2 regions of the Kitasatospora sp. GP30 genome follow, and region 1 is predicted to be linked to the other one. Evidence: riboswitches for the same ligand, from Rfam matches in the RefSeq annotation. Region 1 holds a riboswitch; the other holds the start of a gene.
The links. Region 1 has a riboswitch for thiamine pyrophosphate ahead of thiC (phosphomethylpyrimidine synthase ThiC). Riboswitches for the same ligand answer to the same signal wherever they lie in the genome.
Positions count from the first base shown of each region.

Region 2: it holds a riboswitch for thiamine pyrophosphate, as region 1 does, so the genes downstream of both, thiO (glycine oxidase ThiO) here and thiC (phosphomethylpyrimidine synthase ThiC) in region 1, are expected to answer to the same signal.

Region 1 is NZ_JARZAH010000010.1:149,930-157,431, reverse strand. It holds gene tenA (thiaminase II) at 1-178, shown strand, start outside; gene P3T35_RS17850 (DUF5326 family protein) at 357-557, shown strand; gene P3T35_RS17845 (VC0807 family protein) at 763-1,482, shown strand; gene P3T35_RS17840 (hypothetical protein) at 1,488-2,483, shown strand; gene P3T35_RS17835 (flotillin family protein) at 2,601-4,070, opposite strand; gene P3T35_RS17830 (hypothetical protein) at 4,274-4,480, opposite strand; TPP riboswitch at 4,650-4,784, shown strand; gene thiC (phosphomethylpyrimidine synthase ThiC) at 4,780-6,603, shown strand; gene P3T35_RS17820 (GNAT family N-acetyltransferase) at 6,724-7,377, opposite strand.
Region 2 is NZ_JARZAH010000002.1:490,115-497,616, forward strand. It holds gene P3T35_RS05555 (sulfite oxidase-like oxidoreductase) at 151-780, shown strand; gene pknB (Stk1 family PASTA domain-containing Ser/Thr kinase) at 843-2,810, opposite strand; gene P3T35_RS05565 (thiazole synthase) at 2,906-3,724, opposite strand; gene thiS (sulfur carrier protein ThiS) at 3,729-3,938, opposite strand; gene thiO (glycine oxidase ThiO) at 3,935-5,089, opposite strand; TPP riboswitch at 5,082-5,194, opposite strand; gene P3T35_RS05580 (FAD-dependent oxidoreductase) at 5,307-6,455, shown strand; gene P3T35_RS05585 (Rv2175c family DNA-binding protein) at 6,525-6,872, shown strand; gene thiE (thiamine phosphate synthase) at 6,869-7,502, shown strand, end outside.

The DNA.
Region 1 (7,502 bases):
CTACGGTGACGAGGCGTTCCAGTCCGTGGTGCGCCGGGTGCTGGCGCTCACCGACCGGCTCGGCGAGCAGCTCTCGGAAGCGGAACGGGGGCGGGTGTTCGAGCACTTCACCACCACCACCCGCTACGAGTGGATGTTCTGGGACGCGGCCTGGCGGGGCGAGCAGTGGCCGGTGTGACCGAACCGGCCCTCAGGTAGGGGCCGACCCGAGGGGTGTCCCTCAGGGCTTTATCCGGGTTCTCTCGGGGGCGGAATCGCTCGTCACCGCTGCTCGGCACTCCTACGATCGAAGTATCGAAAGCGGACAGGGTGCGGCACCGCAGAGCCGACCCGAACGGGAGACAGAGGTAACGGACATGGCTGGGATCTGGAAGTCGCTGCCGGGCTTTGTGCGCAACATCGTGGTGCCGATCATCGTTCTGGTGATCGCCTTCAACATCATCGGTGCGGTGTTCGGCCTGATCGGTGCGCTGGTGGGATTCGCGATCAAGGCCTTGGTGGTGGTCGGCATCGCGGCGGCGGTGGTGATCCTGGTGAAGAAGGCCGCCCGAGGCTGACCCTCCCCGCACCCTCCGCTTAGGCGCCCGCCCCCAGTTGGGGCGGGCGCTCGGCGTTTGTGGTGAGCCGTGGCTGTGACGAGCCGCTGCCCGGGGGTGTGACAGCTGTCATGAGGAGCTCCGCACAGATTGCACTGACGTCCGGTCAGTTCCAGCTGCGATTCTTGATCACGTCAAGGGACGCACGGGGGAAGGAACCACCGAGATGAGCACCGCAGAACTGCCGGCCGGCTCCACCAAGACCCGCAATCCGCTGCTCGACGCGCTGCTGCCGCTGGCCGTGGACGTCGTGGTGCCGCTGGGCACCTACTACGCGGCGCGGGCGTTCGGGGTCGGGATTGTCCCGGCCCTGATCATCTCCAGCGTGGTCCCGGCCGTGCGCACCGTCTACGGGCTGGTGCGATCGCGCCGGGCCGGAGCCGGGAGCAGGTCCGGTGCCGGCCTGGCGCCGCTGATCCTGGTGGTGAACGTGGTGGGCCTGGTGACCACCTTCATCACCGGCGACCCCCGGCTGATGATCGCCAAGGACGGGCTGGTCAGCAGCGCGATCGGGATCGGCATCCTGGTCTCGGTGGTGCGCGGCCGGCCGGTGATGAGCGCGGGTCTGCGGCCCTTCCTGACCAAGGGCGACGCCGCGCGGGAAGCCGCCTGGGAGGCCCTGCGGACCGGTTCCGGGCAGGTCGCGACCGCCGGCTCGGCCGCGTTCCGCCGCAGTGAGCTGGCCCACTCGGTGGTCTGGGGCGTGGCCCTGGTGCTGGAGTGCGCGGCCCGGGTGGTCGGTGCCTACACCCTGCCGCTGGCCACCATGGCCTGGCTGCCGACCGTGCTGCTGATCGGCGCGATCGGGGTGGCGAGCATGGTCAGCGGCCCGTGCACCGAGCGGATGAAGAAGCTGATGGACCAGCAGATCAAGAACGGGGAGTGAGCATCATGACCGGCAAGCCGATACGTGGGCGTGGCATCAACTACGACACCGGGTTCGCCCCGATGGGAGACCTCTCCCGGCCCCGGTTCGACCCCGCCGAGGTCGCCGAGGAGCTGCGGGTGATCGCCGAGGAGCTGCACTGCACGGCGGTGCGGATCTCCGGGGGCCTGCCGGAGCGGATCGAGCTCGCGGCCGAGTCCGCCGCCGCACACGGCCTCGAGGTCTGGTTCGCGCCCTTCCCCTGCAACATGACGCTGGATCAGCTGGTCCCGTTCTTCCTGGACTGCGCGCGGCGGGCCGAGCGGATCCGCCGCTCGGGCGCCGAGGTGGTGCTCGTGCTGGGCTGCGAACTCAGCCTCTTCGCCGAGGGGTTCATCCCCGGCGACAGCTTCGCCGGCCGGATGGCCGCGCTGGCCGCACCCGACCGGACGCCGCTGGTCGGCACCGGGGACCGGGTGAACGCCTTCTTCGCCGGACTGCTGCCGAAGGTGCGGGCCGAGTTCGGCGGCCGGATCAGCTACGCCTCGGGCGTCTGGGAGAAGCCGGACTGGTCGGGCTTCGACCTCGTCGGGGTGGACGCCTACCGGGACGCGGGCAACGCCGACCACTTCCGGCAGCTGCTGGCGGGTGCCTTCGAGCACGGCAAGCCGGTGGCGGTCACCGAGTTCGGGTGCTGCGCCTACCAGGGCGCGGGCGCCCGGGGCGGGATGGGCTGGGCGGTCGTGGACCACGAGACCGAGCCGGCGCGCATCACCGAGCCCCTGGTCCGGGACGAGCAGGAGCAGGTGCGGTACCTGCGGGAGCTGCTCGCGGACTTCGAGGAAGCGGGGGTCGACTCGGCGTTCTGGTTCACCTTCGCGCACTTCGAGGCCCCGCACCGGCCCGAGGACCCGGCCCACGACCTGGACCTCGCCAGTTACGGGGTGGTGGCGATGCTGCCCGAGGGCGGCCGGCAGCCGAAGGCGGTCTTCGCCGCACTGGCTGAGGCCTACCAGCGCTGACTCAGCCGCCGCAGGCGGGTTTCGGCCCGTCAGAAGCCGAACGCGGCCGCGCTCGGTCCCTCCGGGGGGAGGGATCGGTCGCGGCCGCGTTCTCCGTGTGCCTGACGGCCGTTCAGCTCACTGCGCGTCCTGCAGCGGGATCGACTGCGACGCGGGCTTGGCCGGCTTGGCCTCCTTGGCCTCCTCGCCGGTGCCCGGGTTCATCGTGCCGAGCAGCTGGCGGGCCAGCCCGAGACCGGTGCCGCCCATGGTGAGCGCCTTGGCGAACATCTCGCCCATGCCCTCGGCGCCGTTGAGCAGCACCATGTGCTCCACGTTGCCGAAGGCGTCGGCCCCGGCCCGGACGATCTCCGGCCAGTTCTCGGCGAGTTGCTGGGCGACCACGGCCTCCTGGTTCTCCGCCAGCGCGGCGGCCCGGGCCTTGATCGCCTCGGCCTCGGCCAGACCGAGGGCGCGGGCCGCCTCGGCGGCGGCCAGACCCTTGGCCTCGGAGGCGGCGGCCTCGGCCTGACCGGTCGCCCGGGTGGCCTCGGCGGCGGCCAGACCGCGGGCCTTGGTCGCCTCGGCCTCGGCCTGCGCGGCGATCTTGACCCGGTTGGCCTCGGCGCCGGCCTTCAGCTCGGTCTCCTTGGCCTGCGCCTGGGCGGACGAGATCCGGGCGTCGCGGTCGGCCTCGGCGTGGGTCCGGACCTCGTAGGCGCGGGCGTCGGCCGGCTTGCGGACCTCGGCCTGCAGCTGCTGCTCCTTGCGCAGACCCTCCAGCTCGGCGACCTTGGTCTCCTGGACCACGACCTCCTGCCGGGAGGCGGCCTCGGCGAGCGGGCCGGCCTGCAGCGCGCGGGCCGCGGCGGTGTCCATCTCGGCCTGGTAACCGGCCTGCTGGATGCCGGAGTTGCGGGTGGCCTCGGCCTTGCGGGCGGACGCCTCCTGCTCGGCCTCGGTGGCCTGCCGGTCGGCCTCGGCGGCCGCGATGCGGGCGTCCCGCTGCACGGCGGCGGCGTGCGGCGCGGCCAGGTTCTTGATGTAGCCGGTCGGGTCCAGGATCTCCTGGATCTGCAGCGAGTCGATGATCAGGCCGAGCTTCTCCATCTCGGTGCCGGAGGCCGCCCGGGTCTCACCGGTGAGCCGCTCGCGGTCGCGGATCATCTGCTCGACCGTCAATCCGCCGACGATGGAGCGCAGATGACCGGCGAACACGTTGTGCACCCGCTGGCCCATCTGCTTCTGCTGGTCCAGGAAGCGCCGCGCGGCGTTGGCGATCGACACCGTGTCGTCGCCGACCTTGAATATCACCACGCCCTTGACCCGTACCGGGATGCCCTGCGAAGTGACGCACTCGACGTCCAGCTCGGCCTCGTTGAGGTCCAGGGACAGCTTGCGCACGGTCTGGATGCCCGGGGTCACCAGGGTCCCGCGGCCCGTGACGATCCGGAACCCGAGCCCCTCGCCCACACCCTCGGTGCGGTGCTTGGAGCCCGAGATGATCAGTGCCTCGTTCGGCTCGGCGACTCGCCAGCAGAGCTTGAAGAGCACGATCAGAAGAATGACGGCGGCGACGACGGCCCCCGCGATGATGCCGATCAACATCGGCTGCTTCCCCCTTCAGGGCACACCGCTCCGTGGCTGCGCTCGGTTGTGCAGGATTGCGCGGAACGCGGTGGCGAGTGGAGATTCTGCGCTTGATCCATTCGGTTGGGAATACCGGGGCGGCGTGTCGCCGATGTTGTCACTCAGAGGTGACAAAGTGCGGACCCGCTGCCCCTGCACCGCGCCCGCCGGCCGGTGCCGCGTCAGCCCGTGGTCGGGGCCACGAAGACGGTCCGCGGCGGCTGGTACTCGACCACCACCACCGGTGTCCCGACCGGCAGTTGGTCGCCCGGCACCGCCAGGTAGGCAAGGAAGGCCTCGGTGCCGACCCGCTCCGGTACGTGCACCATCACCTCGCCGACCAGCCCTTCGCCGACCCTGCCCGTGACCCGTCCGCTGTACCCGATCACCGTTGCGTCCCCCCGTCGCTGCACCTTCGCCGTCCGTCGGCGAGCTCCCAGTGTGCCCCCGGGCACCGACGGCTGCCCAGGGCAGGGCCGCCGGCTCGCCGACCGCACCCCCTCTGGACGCTCCGCCGGAGCGCCCGTTACCGTGGTGAGGTCTTCAGGCAGGCACTTCCGCCTGCCGAACGGGAGCTCGGAGCACCGGGCTGAGAGGGCGCTGAACGATCCGTCGACGGACGGGCCGACCGCTGCGCCGACCGCAGGAACCTGACCGGGTAATGCCGGCGTAGGGAGTAGAAGGTCTGATGACCAGTTTGGATGACGCACGTCCGGCCACCACCGAGGACCGGACCGCAGTCAGCAGCGCCGCCACCGGGTACCCCACCCCGGCCTGGCGCAAGGCCTACCGCCAGGGCTCCCGCCCCGATCTGCGGGTCCCCTACCGCGAGGTGCACCTCACCAACGGCGCCACCGTGCCGCTGTACGACACCTCCGGGCCGTACACCGACCCCGACCACCAGCCCGACGTGCGCCGCGGCCTGCCCGCGCTGCGCGACTCCTGGATCCGCCAGCGCGGCGACGTCGAGGAGTACGACGGCCGCGAGGCGCGGCCCGAGGACGACGGGATCAAGCACACCTCGCCGCGCGGTGGCGACCTGCGCAACCTGGACGCGGTCTTCCCCGGCCGCCCGCGCCGCCCGCTGCGCGCCCGCGACGGGGTGGCGGTGACCCAGCTCGGCTACGCCAAGCGCGGGATCATCACCCCCGAGATGGAGTTCGTGGCGCTGCGCGAGGGCCTGGAGCCGGAGTTCGTCCGTGACGAGCTGGCCCGCGGCCGCGCCGTGATCCCGGTGAACGTCAACCACCCGGAGGTGGAGCCGGCCATCATCGGCACCAACTTCCTGGTCAAGATCAACGCCAACATCGGCAACTCGGCGGTCACTTCCTCCATCGAGGAGGAGGTGGAGAAGATGACCTGGGCCACCCGCTGGGGTGCCGACACCGTCATGGACCTCTCCACCGGCCGCAACATCCACACCACCCGCGAGTGGATCCTGCGCAACTCCCCGGTGCCGATCGGCACCGTGCCGCTCTACCAGGCGCTGGAGAAGGTGGACGGCCGGGCCGAGGAGCTGAGCTGGGAGGTCTACCGGGACACCGTCATCGAGCAGTGCGAGCAGGGCGTCGACTACATGACGGTGCACGCCGGCGTGCTGCTGCGCTACGTCCCGCTGACCGCCCGCCGCAAGACCGGCATCGTCTCGCGCGGCGGCTCGATCATGGCCGCCTGGTGCCTGGCGCACCATCAGGAGAACTTCCTCTATACCAACTTCGAGGAACTCTGCGACATCCTGCGCGCCTACGACGTCACCTTCTCGCTGGGTGACGGCCTGCGCCCCGGCTCGACCGCCGACGCCAACGACGAGGCCCAGTTCGCCGAACTGCAGACCCTCGGCGAGCTCGGCCGGATCGCGCGGGCCAAGGACGTCCAGGTGATGATCGAGGGCCCGGGCCACGTCGCGATGAACAAGATCAAGGAGAACATGGATCTCCAGAAGGAGATCTGCGACGAGGCCCCCTTCTACACCCTGGGCCCGCTCACCACCGACGTGGCGCCCGGCTACGACCACATCACCTCGGGCATCGGCGCCGCGATGATCGCCTGGTGGGGCACCGCGATGCTCTGCTACGTCACGCCCAAGGAGCACCTGGGCCTGCCCAACCGGGACGACGTCAAGACCGGCGTGATCACCTACAAGATCGCCGCCCACGCCGCCGACCTCGCCAAGGGCCACCCCGGCGCGCGCGACTGGGACGACGCCCTCTCCGACGCCCGCTTCGAGTTCCGCTGGGAGGACCAGTTCAACCTGGCCCTCGACCCGGAGACGGCTCGCGCCTTCCACGACGAGACGCTGCCCGCGGAGCCGGCGAAGACGGCGCACTTCTGCTCGATGTGCGGGCCGAAGTTCTGCTCGATGAAGATCTCGCAGAAGATCCGCGACGAGCACGGCGACGGGTCCAGTGCCGTGAGCTCCGAGTTCGACGCCGAGGCGCTGGCGGGCATGGCGGAGAAGTCCGCCGAGTTCGCGGCCCAGGGCAACCGGGTGTACCTGCCGCTGGCGGACTGACAGCTGAAGCGCCGACCTGGGGATCTCCACCTTCAGGTCGGCGCTTCGCTGTTCCGTGCGGCCGGTGCAAGGACGGTGCAAGGGCGGTGTACCCATCCACCCCGCCGGGGCCTCGGCGCGTCAGGAGGAGCTCTCCGACGGCTCGAACCACACGCTGGTCATGGGTGAGTGGGTGGTCCAGCCCAGCGTGGAGTAGAGCGCCTGCCCGTCAGGGGTGCCGACGAGCACGCCGGTAGTGGCGCCGGCTGCGTGGGCAGTGTCCTGCAACGTTCGCATCACCAGGCCACCGAGCCCGCGACGCCGGTGTTCCGGGGCGGTCTCGATCTGGTCGATGACGGCGCTGCGGCCGGTCGGGGCGACCTGGCCGCGGGCGGCGAAGTGCCCCTCGGAGGTGCGGACCAGCACGCGGGTGACGCCGCCCCGGGTCCAGCGGGTCAGGGTGTAGCCGGCCGGAACTTCGGGCCGCTCGGGGGCGAGCGGCACGGTCATCAGGAATGCGACCTGGTCGAACTGCCAGCCGGGGCCGAGCCATGGCCGGACGACGCCCTCCGCCGCGAACAGCTTCAGCCACGTCCCCGGCGCACTCGTATCGGCCACGATCTTGCGCACCTCTGCCTCGCCGGGAGCGGGCAGCACATGCCGCGACACGTGCGTGGCCTGCCCCATGTCGATCGTCCAACCCCATGGCTGCTCGATCGGATCGGACGCGCCGCGCGAGACGATCCAGCCGTCAACCCACATCCGTACGAGCTCGCCAACCGTGACGTCGTGCACTGCCGCCCCCTAGTATGTAATAGGTGCAACGCTACCGCATCACTTACGGGTGATGTGGCCGGCGGCTCTCGGTCAGCCGATCCTGCTTGATCCGCCGGGCCGTTGTCGACGCGGCTGCCCCGTTT
Region 2 (7,502 bases), on a different contig from region 1:
TCGCCATGAGTGGTTTTTCCAGTAAGTTCACACTCACTCGGGTCTGTGTCGGATTGCCCGATTTCGTGGCTATTGCGGCAGCCGCGGGGGCGCGCAGGGCCGGGAAGGGGCGCGCGTCGATCGGCGCCCGCCGTCTGTCACCATGGAGCCATGGGTCGGTCCGAGCAAGCAGCAGCGCAGCCGCCTGACCCGAGGCTCCCGCCCGGACAGCGCCTGCAACGCGGCTGGCCGGTGCTGCACTACGGCCCGATCCCCCGGTTCAAGCCGCTGACCTGGGACCTCCAGGTGTTCGGGGCGACCGCCTCCGGTGCCAAGCACAGCTGGAACCACGAGGAGTTCCACCGGCTGCCCCGCGCCACCGTGCGCGCCGACTTCCACTGCGTGACCCGCTTCTCGATGCTTGACAACGAGTGGAGCGGAGTCGCCGGCGCCACCCTCCTGGACCTGGTGCCGCCGGCCGCCGATGTCACCCATGTGATGGTGTGGGCCGAGTACGGCTACAGCGCCAACCTGCGGCTGGCCGCGTTCGCCGACCCGCGGACCCTGCTGGCCACCCACCACGACGGCGAGCCGCTCACCGCCGAGCACGGTTTCCCGGTCCGGCTGATCGTCCCCGGGCTGTACGCCTGGAAGGGTCCCAAGTGGGTGCGGGCCGTGGAGTACATGACGGCCGACCGGCGCGGCTTCTGGGAGGAGCGCGGCTACCACAACCTGGCCGACCCCTGGCGCGAGCAGCGCTACACCTACCAGGAGGAGCCGGGGGACGGCCCGCTCAGCTGAACGGCCGGCCGCCCCCGCGTCCCGCCAGACATCAGGACGTCAGAACGTCCGAACGTCAAACGTCAGAAGATGATGGTCACCGTGCTGCCCTTGGGCGTCATGGTGCCGGCCGTCGGGGACTGCGAGGAGACGCTGCTCAGCCCGAAGAAGTTCAGGCCGCTGGTCTTCACCTTGAACCCGGCCGCGGCCAGCGCCTTGGTGGCGTCCGACTGGCTCATGCCGCTCACATCGGGCACCGGCACCGGCTGCGGGCCCTTGGACAGCGTCAGCGTCACCGTGGTGCCGGGCGAGGCGGTGCCCGTGACGTCCTGGGAGGCGACGGACCCGGCGGGCGCGGTGTCCGAGTACGCCTGGTCGGCGGCGAGGGCCACCTTGAAGCCGGCCCCGGTGAGCAGCGACTGCGCCTGGTCCACCGGCTTCCCGGTGGCGTCCGGCACCGGCACCGGCGGGGCGCCCTTGCTGACCAGCAGCGAGACCGCCGCGTTCACCGCCAGCTGCTGTCCGGCGGCCGGCGTGGTGGAGATCACCGAGCCCTGCGGCACGGTCGGGCTGTAGTCCTCGGTGGTGCTGCCCGGGGTGAGCCGGGCCTGAGTGAGCGCTTGCTTGGCCTGGTCGAGCGGCTTGCCGGTGACGTCCGGCACGGATATCCGCTCCGGACCCTTGGAGATCACGACCTTCACCGCGTCGCTCTTGCGGATCTTCTGACCCACCCCGGGGTCGCTGCTGATCGCCTGCCCGGTCGGCACCGTCTCGCTGTACGCCTGGCTGAAGCTGCCCCGCAGGCCGGCCCCGCCGAGGGTGGCGGCGGCCTGCGTCTGGGTCTGGCCGAGCACGCTCGGCACCACGGCGTAGACCGCCCCGGAGAGCAGATAGGTGAGGACGGCGACCACCGCGACCACGGCGGCCAGCACCCCGCCCCAGACCACCGAGCGCCGGGACCGCGGCGACATCGGCTTGCGGACCGGCGGCGGCTCGTTGTACGGCCGCTTCGGCAGCAGCGGGGGCGGCCCCGGCCGCTGCGGGGTGAGCACGGCGGTGTGCTCGGCCGCTGGCGGTGCTGGGGGTACCCCCGGCCGGAGGCTGGGGGAGGGCAGCACCGAGGTGGCCTCGGTGGCGGCGAACCGCGGCGCCTGGTGGGTGGAGGCCGGCGGCTCGGCGTCCAGCTGCGCCGGCGTCAGGCCCCGGCGCAGCCGCTGCAGCGCGGCCAGCAGCTCGACCGCGTCCCACGGCCGGGCATCCCGGTTCCGTGCGGTGGCGGCGGCCACTATCGCGTCCAGCTCCGGCGGCAGGCCCGGCACCGCGTGGGACGGCGGCGGTACGTCCTCCTGCAGGTGACGGTAGATCACCTGCATCGGGGTCTCGCCGACATACGGCTTACTGCCCGTCAGCAGCTCGTAGAGCATGATCCCGGCCGCGTAGACGTCCACCCGCTGGTCGGTCGGGCCGGTCGGCTGGATCTGCTCCGGCGCCAGGTAGGAGACCGTGCCCATGATGAGGCCGGGCGTGGTGGTGCTGGAGTCCGAGGGCTCCGACTGGGTGGTCATCCGGACCAGTCCGAAGTCGGCCACCTTGACCAGGCCGCCGTCGGTGATCAGCACGTTCTCCGGCTTGACGTCCCGGTGCACCAGGTGCGCCCGGTGCGCGGCGCCCAGCGCGGCCAGCACCGGCTCCATCACGTCCAGCGCCGCCCGCACCGAGAACGCGCCCCGGTCGGCCAGCACCTCGCGCAGCGTGCGGCCCGGCACGTACTCCATCGCCAGGAACGCGTTGCCGCCGTCCGCGCTCTGGTCGAAGACGTTGACCACATTGGGGTGCGAGAGCCGGGCCACCGCCTTGGCCTCGCGGATGAACCGCTCGGCGAACGCCGGATCCCCCGCGAACTGCGGGTGCATCACCTTGAGCGCCACCACCCGGTCCAGCCGGGTGTCGGTGCCCTTGTAGACCGTGGCCATGCCGCCCACCGCGATTCGCTCCTCGACCCGGTACCGGCCGTCGAGGAGCGATCCGATCAAGGAATCGTTCAGCGTCATGTCCACCCGAGGAGTCTAGGGGCGGCCAGGGCACGGTTGGGTGACCCTGACGTCATCGTTCGGTACGGCCGCGCCCCGGCCGCCCCGACCCGTCGTCAGAACGCCGGCCGCTCCCGGTGGTCCAGGTCGGCGCGCCCGGCCATCGCCGAGGAGGCCTCCGCGTGGAACCTGCGCGGGATCCGCCCGGCCCGGTGGGCGAGCCGCCCGGCCTCGACGGCCCGGCGCATTCCCTCCGCCATCAGCACCGGCTGCTGCGCCCGGGTGACCGCGGACGCCAGCATCACCGCCGAGCAGCCCAGCTCCATGGCCAGCGCCACGTCGGAGGCGGTGCCCGCACCGGCGTCCAGGATCACCGGCACCCCGGCGCCCTCCACGATCAGCTGGAAGTTGTGCGGATTGCGGATGCCGAGGCCGGAGCCGATCGGCGAGCCCAGCGGCATGATCGCCGCACAGCCCACGTCCTCCAGCTTGCGGGCCAGCACCGGGTCGTCATTGGTGTACGGCAGCACCGTGAAGCCGTCGTCCACCAGGGTCTCGGCGGCGTCCAGCAGCTCGATCGGGTCGGGCAGCAGGGTCCGCTCGTCGGCGATCACCTCCAGCTTCACCCAGTCGGTGCCGAGCGCCTCGCGGGCCAGCCGGGCGGTCAGCACGGCCTCCCCGGCGGTGAAGCAGCCGGCCGTGTTGGGCAGCACCCGGATGCCGTTGCGGACCAGGACGTCCAGCACCGAGCCCTGGGTGTCGGCGTTCACCCGGCGCATCGCCACCGTGGTCAGCTCGGTGCCGGAGACGATCAGCGCCTGCTCCAGCACCTCCAGACTGGGCGCGCCGCCGGTGCCCATGATCAGCCGGGAGCTGAAGGTGGTGTCACCGATGATCAGACCGTCTTCCAGCGTGACAAGCGCAGTGTCGGCCATGTCGTCAGCCTCCCTGCACGGCGGTGAGGATCTCCACCCGGTCCCCGGCGGCCAGCCGGGTACCGGGCCAGGCGCCGCGCGGCACCACCGTCTCGTTGACGGCGGCGGCCACCCCGGTGGGGGCCGTGCTCAGCTCGGCGACCAGCTCGGCGAGGGTCGCGAGGTCGGAGACCTCGCGCGGCTCGCCGTTGACGGTCAGGGGGATCTGGTTCATCGGGGGCTCCTGGCGAAGCGACTGGGCGAGAAGGGGGCGGCGAGGGCGGGGACGGTGCCGGTGGCCAGGTACTCGGCGATCAGGTCGGCGGTCACCGGGGCGAGCAGCACGCCGTTGCGGTAGTGGCCGGTGGCGGCCACCAGGCCGGGCAGCGCGGTGGGGCCGAGCAGCGGGGCGTTGTCCGGGGAGCCGGGTCGCAGACCGGCGGAGCTCTCCACCAGCGGCAGCTCGGTGATCCCGGGGACCAGCTCGTGGGCGTCGCGCAGCAGCTCGTAGACACCGCCGGCGGTCACCGTGGTGTCGTAGCCCTGCTCCTCGACGGTGGCGCCGATCACCAGCTCGCCGTCGGCCCGCGGCACCAGGTACAGGTGGCCGCCGCGGACCACGGCGCGCACGTTGCGGGACAGGAACGGGCCGTAGGCGGGCGGGATCCGCAGCCGCAGGATCTGGCCCTTGACCGGGCGGATCGCGGGCAGCACGCCGTCGGGCAGGCCGGGCAGCTGGTGGCTGCGCGCGCCGGCCGCCAGCACCAGCTGTTCGCCGGTCACCCGCTCGCCGGTGCTCAACCGGACGCCGTGCGCCCGGTCGCCCTCGACCAGCAGTTCCACCGCTTCAGCCCGGTGCAGGGTGACGCCGGCCAGCTCGCAGGCGCGCAGCAGCGCGGTCGACAGGCGCCGCCCGTCCACCTGGTGGTCGTCGGCCACGTGCAGGCCGCCGCGCACGCCGGGGGCCAGCATCGGTTCGAGCTTGCGGGCCTCCCGGCCGGTCAGCCAGCGCGAGTCCAGGCCGAGCCGCTGGTGGAAGGCGTGCAGCTCGCTCAGCTCGGCCTTGTCGTCGGCGTCCAGCGCGACCGCCAGGGTGCCGGTGGCGCGGTAGCCGGTGTCCAGGCCGGTGGCCGCGGTGAGCTCCTTGCAGAAGTCCGCGTAGCGGGTGTTGGAGGCGATCCCGAGGTGCAGCAGCGGCTCCTCGCCGTACTGCAGCTCGGTGACCGGGGCCAGCATGCCGGCCGCCACCCGGGCCGCGCCGCCGCCGGGGGCGGGATCGACCACGGTGACCGACAGGCCGCGCTGGGCCGCGCGCCAGGCCAGGCCGAGACCGATGATGCCGCCGCCGATCACCACGACGTCGTCATGGGATTTCGAGCACGCCAAGACCATGTCTCCCTTCGCCGGAATGACCCGGATCAGGTTCGGACGGTCGCAGGCCGCCGCAGCCCGCCTCTCAGCCCGGTGCGCCGGGCTCCCGTGAGGATGACCCCACCATAACGCCGGGTGAGCGCCGGGCTGAAGGCCGACCGTGGGCCGGGCGCCGCCCGCTCGCTACAGTGGCCCGGTGACGGATGAGCGGGTGGTGATCGTCGGCGCCGGAATGGCGGGGGCGCAGTGCGCGATCGCGCTGCGGGAGGGCGGCTGGCGCGGGCCGGTCAGCCTGGTCGGCGCGGAACCGCACCGGCCCTACGACCGCCCGCCGCTCTCCAAGGACGTGCTGCTCGGCCAGGCCGACACCACCGCCTTCGACCTGGACTGGGACCAGCTCGGCGTGGAGCTGCTGCCCGGCCGCACCGCCACCGGACTGGCCGACGGAGCCCTGCACACCGACGCCGGACCGGTCGGCTACGACCACCTGGTGATCGCCACCGGCGCCCGGGCCGCGTCGCTGCCCGGCGCGGCCGACGCCCACCTGCTGCGCACCATCGACGATTCGCTGGCACTGCGTGCGGTGCTGCGGCCCGGAACCAGGCTGGTGCTGATCGGCGCCGGCTGGATCGGCGCCGAGACCGCCACCGCGGCCCGCAAGCTCGGCTGCGAGGTGACCGTGCTGGAGGCCGCCACCACGCCGCTGCCCGGTGCGCTGCCCGCCGCACTGACCGAGCCGATGCTCGACTGGTACCGGGAGGCCGGCGTTCAGCTGCGGCTCGGCGCGGCGGTGGCCGCCGTCGAACCGGGCGCGGTGCGGCTCGCCGACGGCACCGAGCTCGCCGCCGACCAGGTGGTGGTGGGCATCGGCGCCCGCCCCGACACCGCCTGGCTGGCCGGCAGCGGAATCGCGCTGGACGCGGCCGGCGCGGTGCTCGCCGACGACCGGCTGCGCACCTCGCTGCCCGGCGTCTGGGCGGCCGGCGACTGCGCGAGCTACCCGTCGGCGCGGTTCGGCGAGCGGATCACCGTGCAGCACTGGGACCACGCGCTGCACTCCGGACGGGCCGTGGCCGCGGGCCTGCTCGGCGGCGACGCGCCCTACGACCCGGTGCCGTACTTCTGGTCCGAGCAGTTCGGGCGGATGGTGCAGTACGCCGGCCGGCACGCGGCGGGCGACCGGCTGCTCTGGCGCGGCTCGCCCGCCGAGGCGTCCTGGAGCGCGCTCTGGCTGCGCGACGGGGTGCCGACCGCGCTGCTGGCGGTGGACCGGCCGCGCGACCTGGCGCAGGGGCGGCGGCTGATCGAGCGGGCGGTGGCGGTCGACCCCGCACTGGCGGGCGACCCCGAGGTGCCGCTGAAGGCGGCGATCGCCGCCTGACGTGTGGGGTTGGTGCGAGCGCGGCCGGATAGATGGCAGGCTGGTGCCGTGAGTAGTGAGACGGAATCCATGATTGAGCGGCTCGTTCCCGAGTGGCTGTACCTGCCCGACATCTCCGAGCGCTGGGGTGTGGCGGTCACCGAGGTCCGCCAGATGGTCAAGGACCACAAGCTGATCGCGGTCCGCCGCGGCCCCAACAACGCGCTGCAGGTGCCGGCCGCGTTCATCGAGGACGACGGCCTGGTCAAGCACCTGGCCGGCACCCTGACGGTGCTGCGCGACGGGCGCTTCAACGACGAGGAGATCCTCGAGTGGCTCTTCACCGAGGACCCGTCGCTGCCCGGCAGCCCGATCCAGGCGCTGCGCGAGAACCGCGGGACCGAGGTGAAGCGCCGCGCCCAGGCGCTCTCACTGTGACCCCGGACCTGCGTGCCCGACTGGCCGACGCGCGGCTCTACCTGTGCACCGACGCCCGGCGCGAGCAGGGCGACCTGGCCGAGTTCCTGGACGCGGCGCTGGCCGGCGGCGTGGACATCGTTCAGTTGCGGGACAAGGGTCTGGAGGCCCGCCAGGAGCTGGCCGCCCTGGAGGTGTTCGCGGACGCCGCGGCCCGGCACGGCAAGCTGCTCGCCGTCAACGACCGGGCGGATGTGGCGCACGCCGCTCGCCCCCAGGCGCTGCACCTGGGGCAGGACGACCTGCCGGTGCCGGCCGCCCGGGCGATCGTCGGCGACGAGATGCTGATCGGCCGGTCCTGCCACGCCGAGTCGGAGGTGGCCGCCGCGATCGCCGAGCCGGGTGTGGACTACTTCTGCACCGGCCCGACCTGGCCGACCCCGACCAAGCCGGGCCGCCCGGCCCCCGGGCTGGGCCTGGTGGAGTACGCGGCCCGGCAGCGGAGTGACCGGCCGTGGTTCGCGATCGGCGGGATCGACCTGGGCAACCTGGACCAGGTGCTGGCCGCCGGCGCTCGGCGGGTGGTGGTGGTCCGCGCGATCACGGCCGCCGAGGACCCGGGAGCCGCGGCCGCCGAGCTGGCCCGGCGAC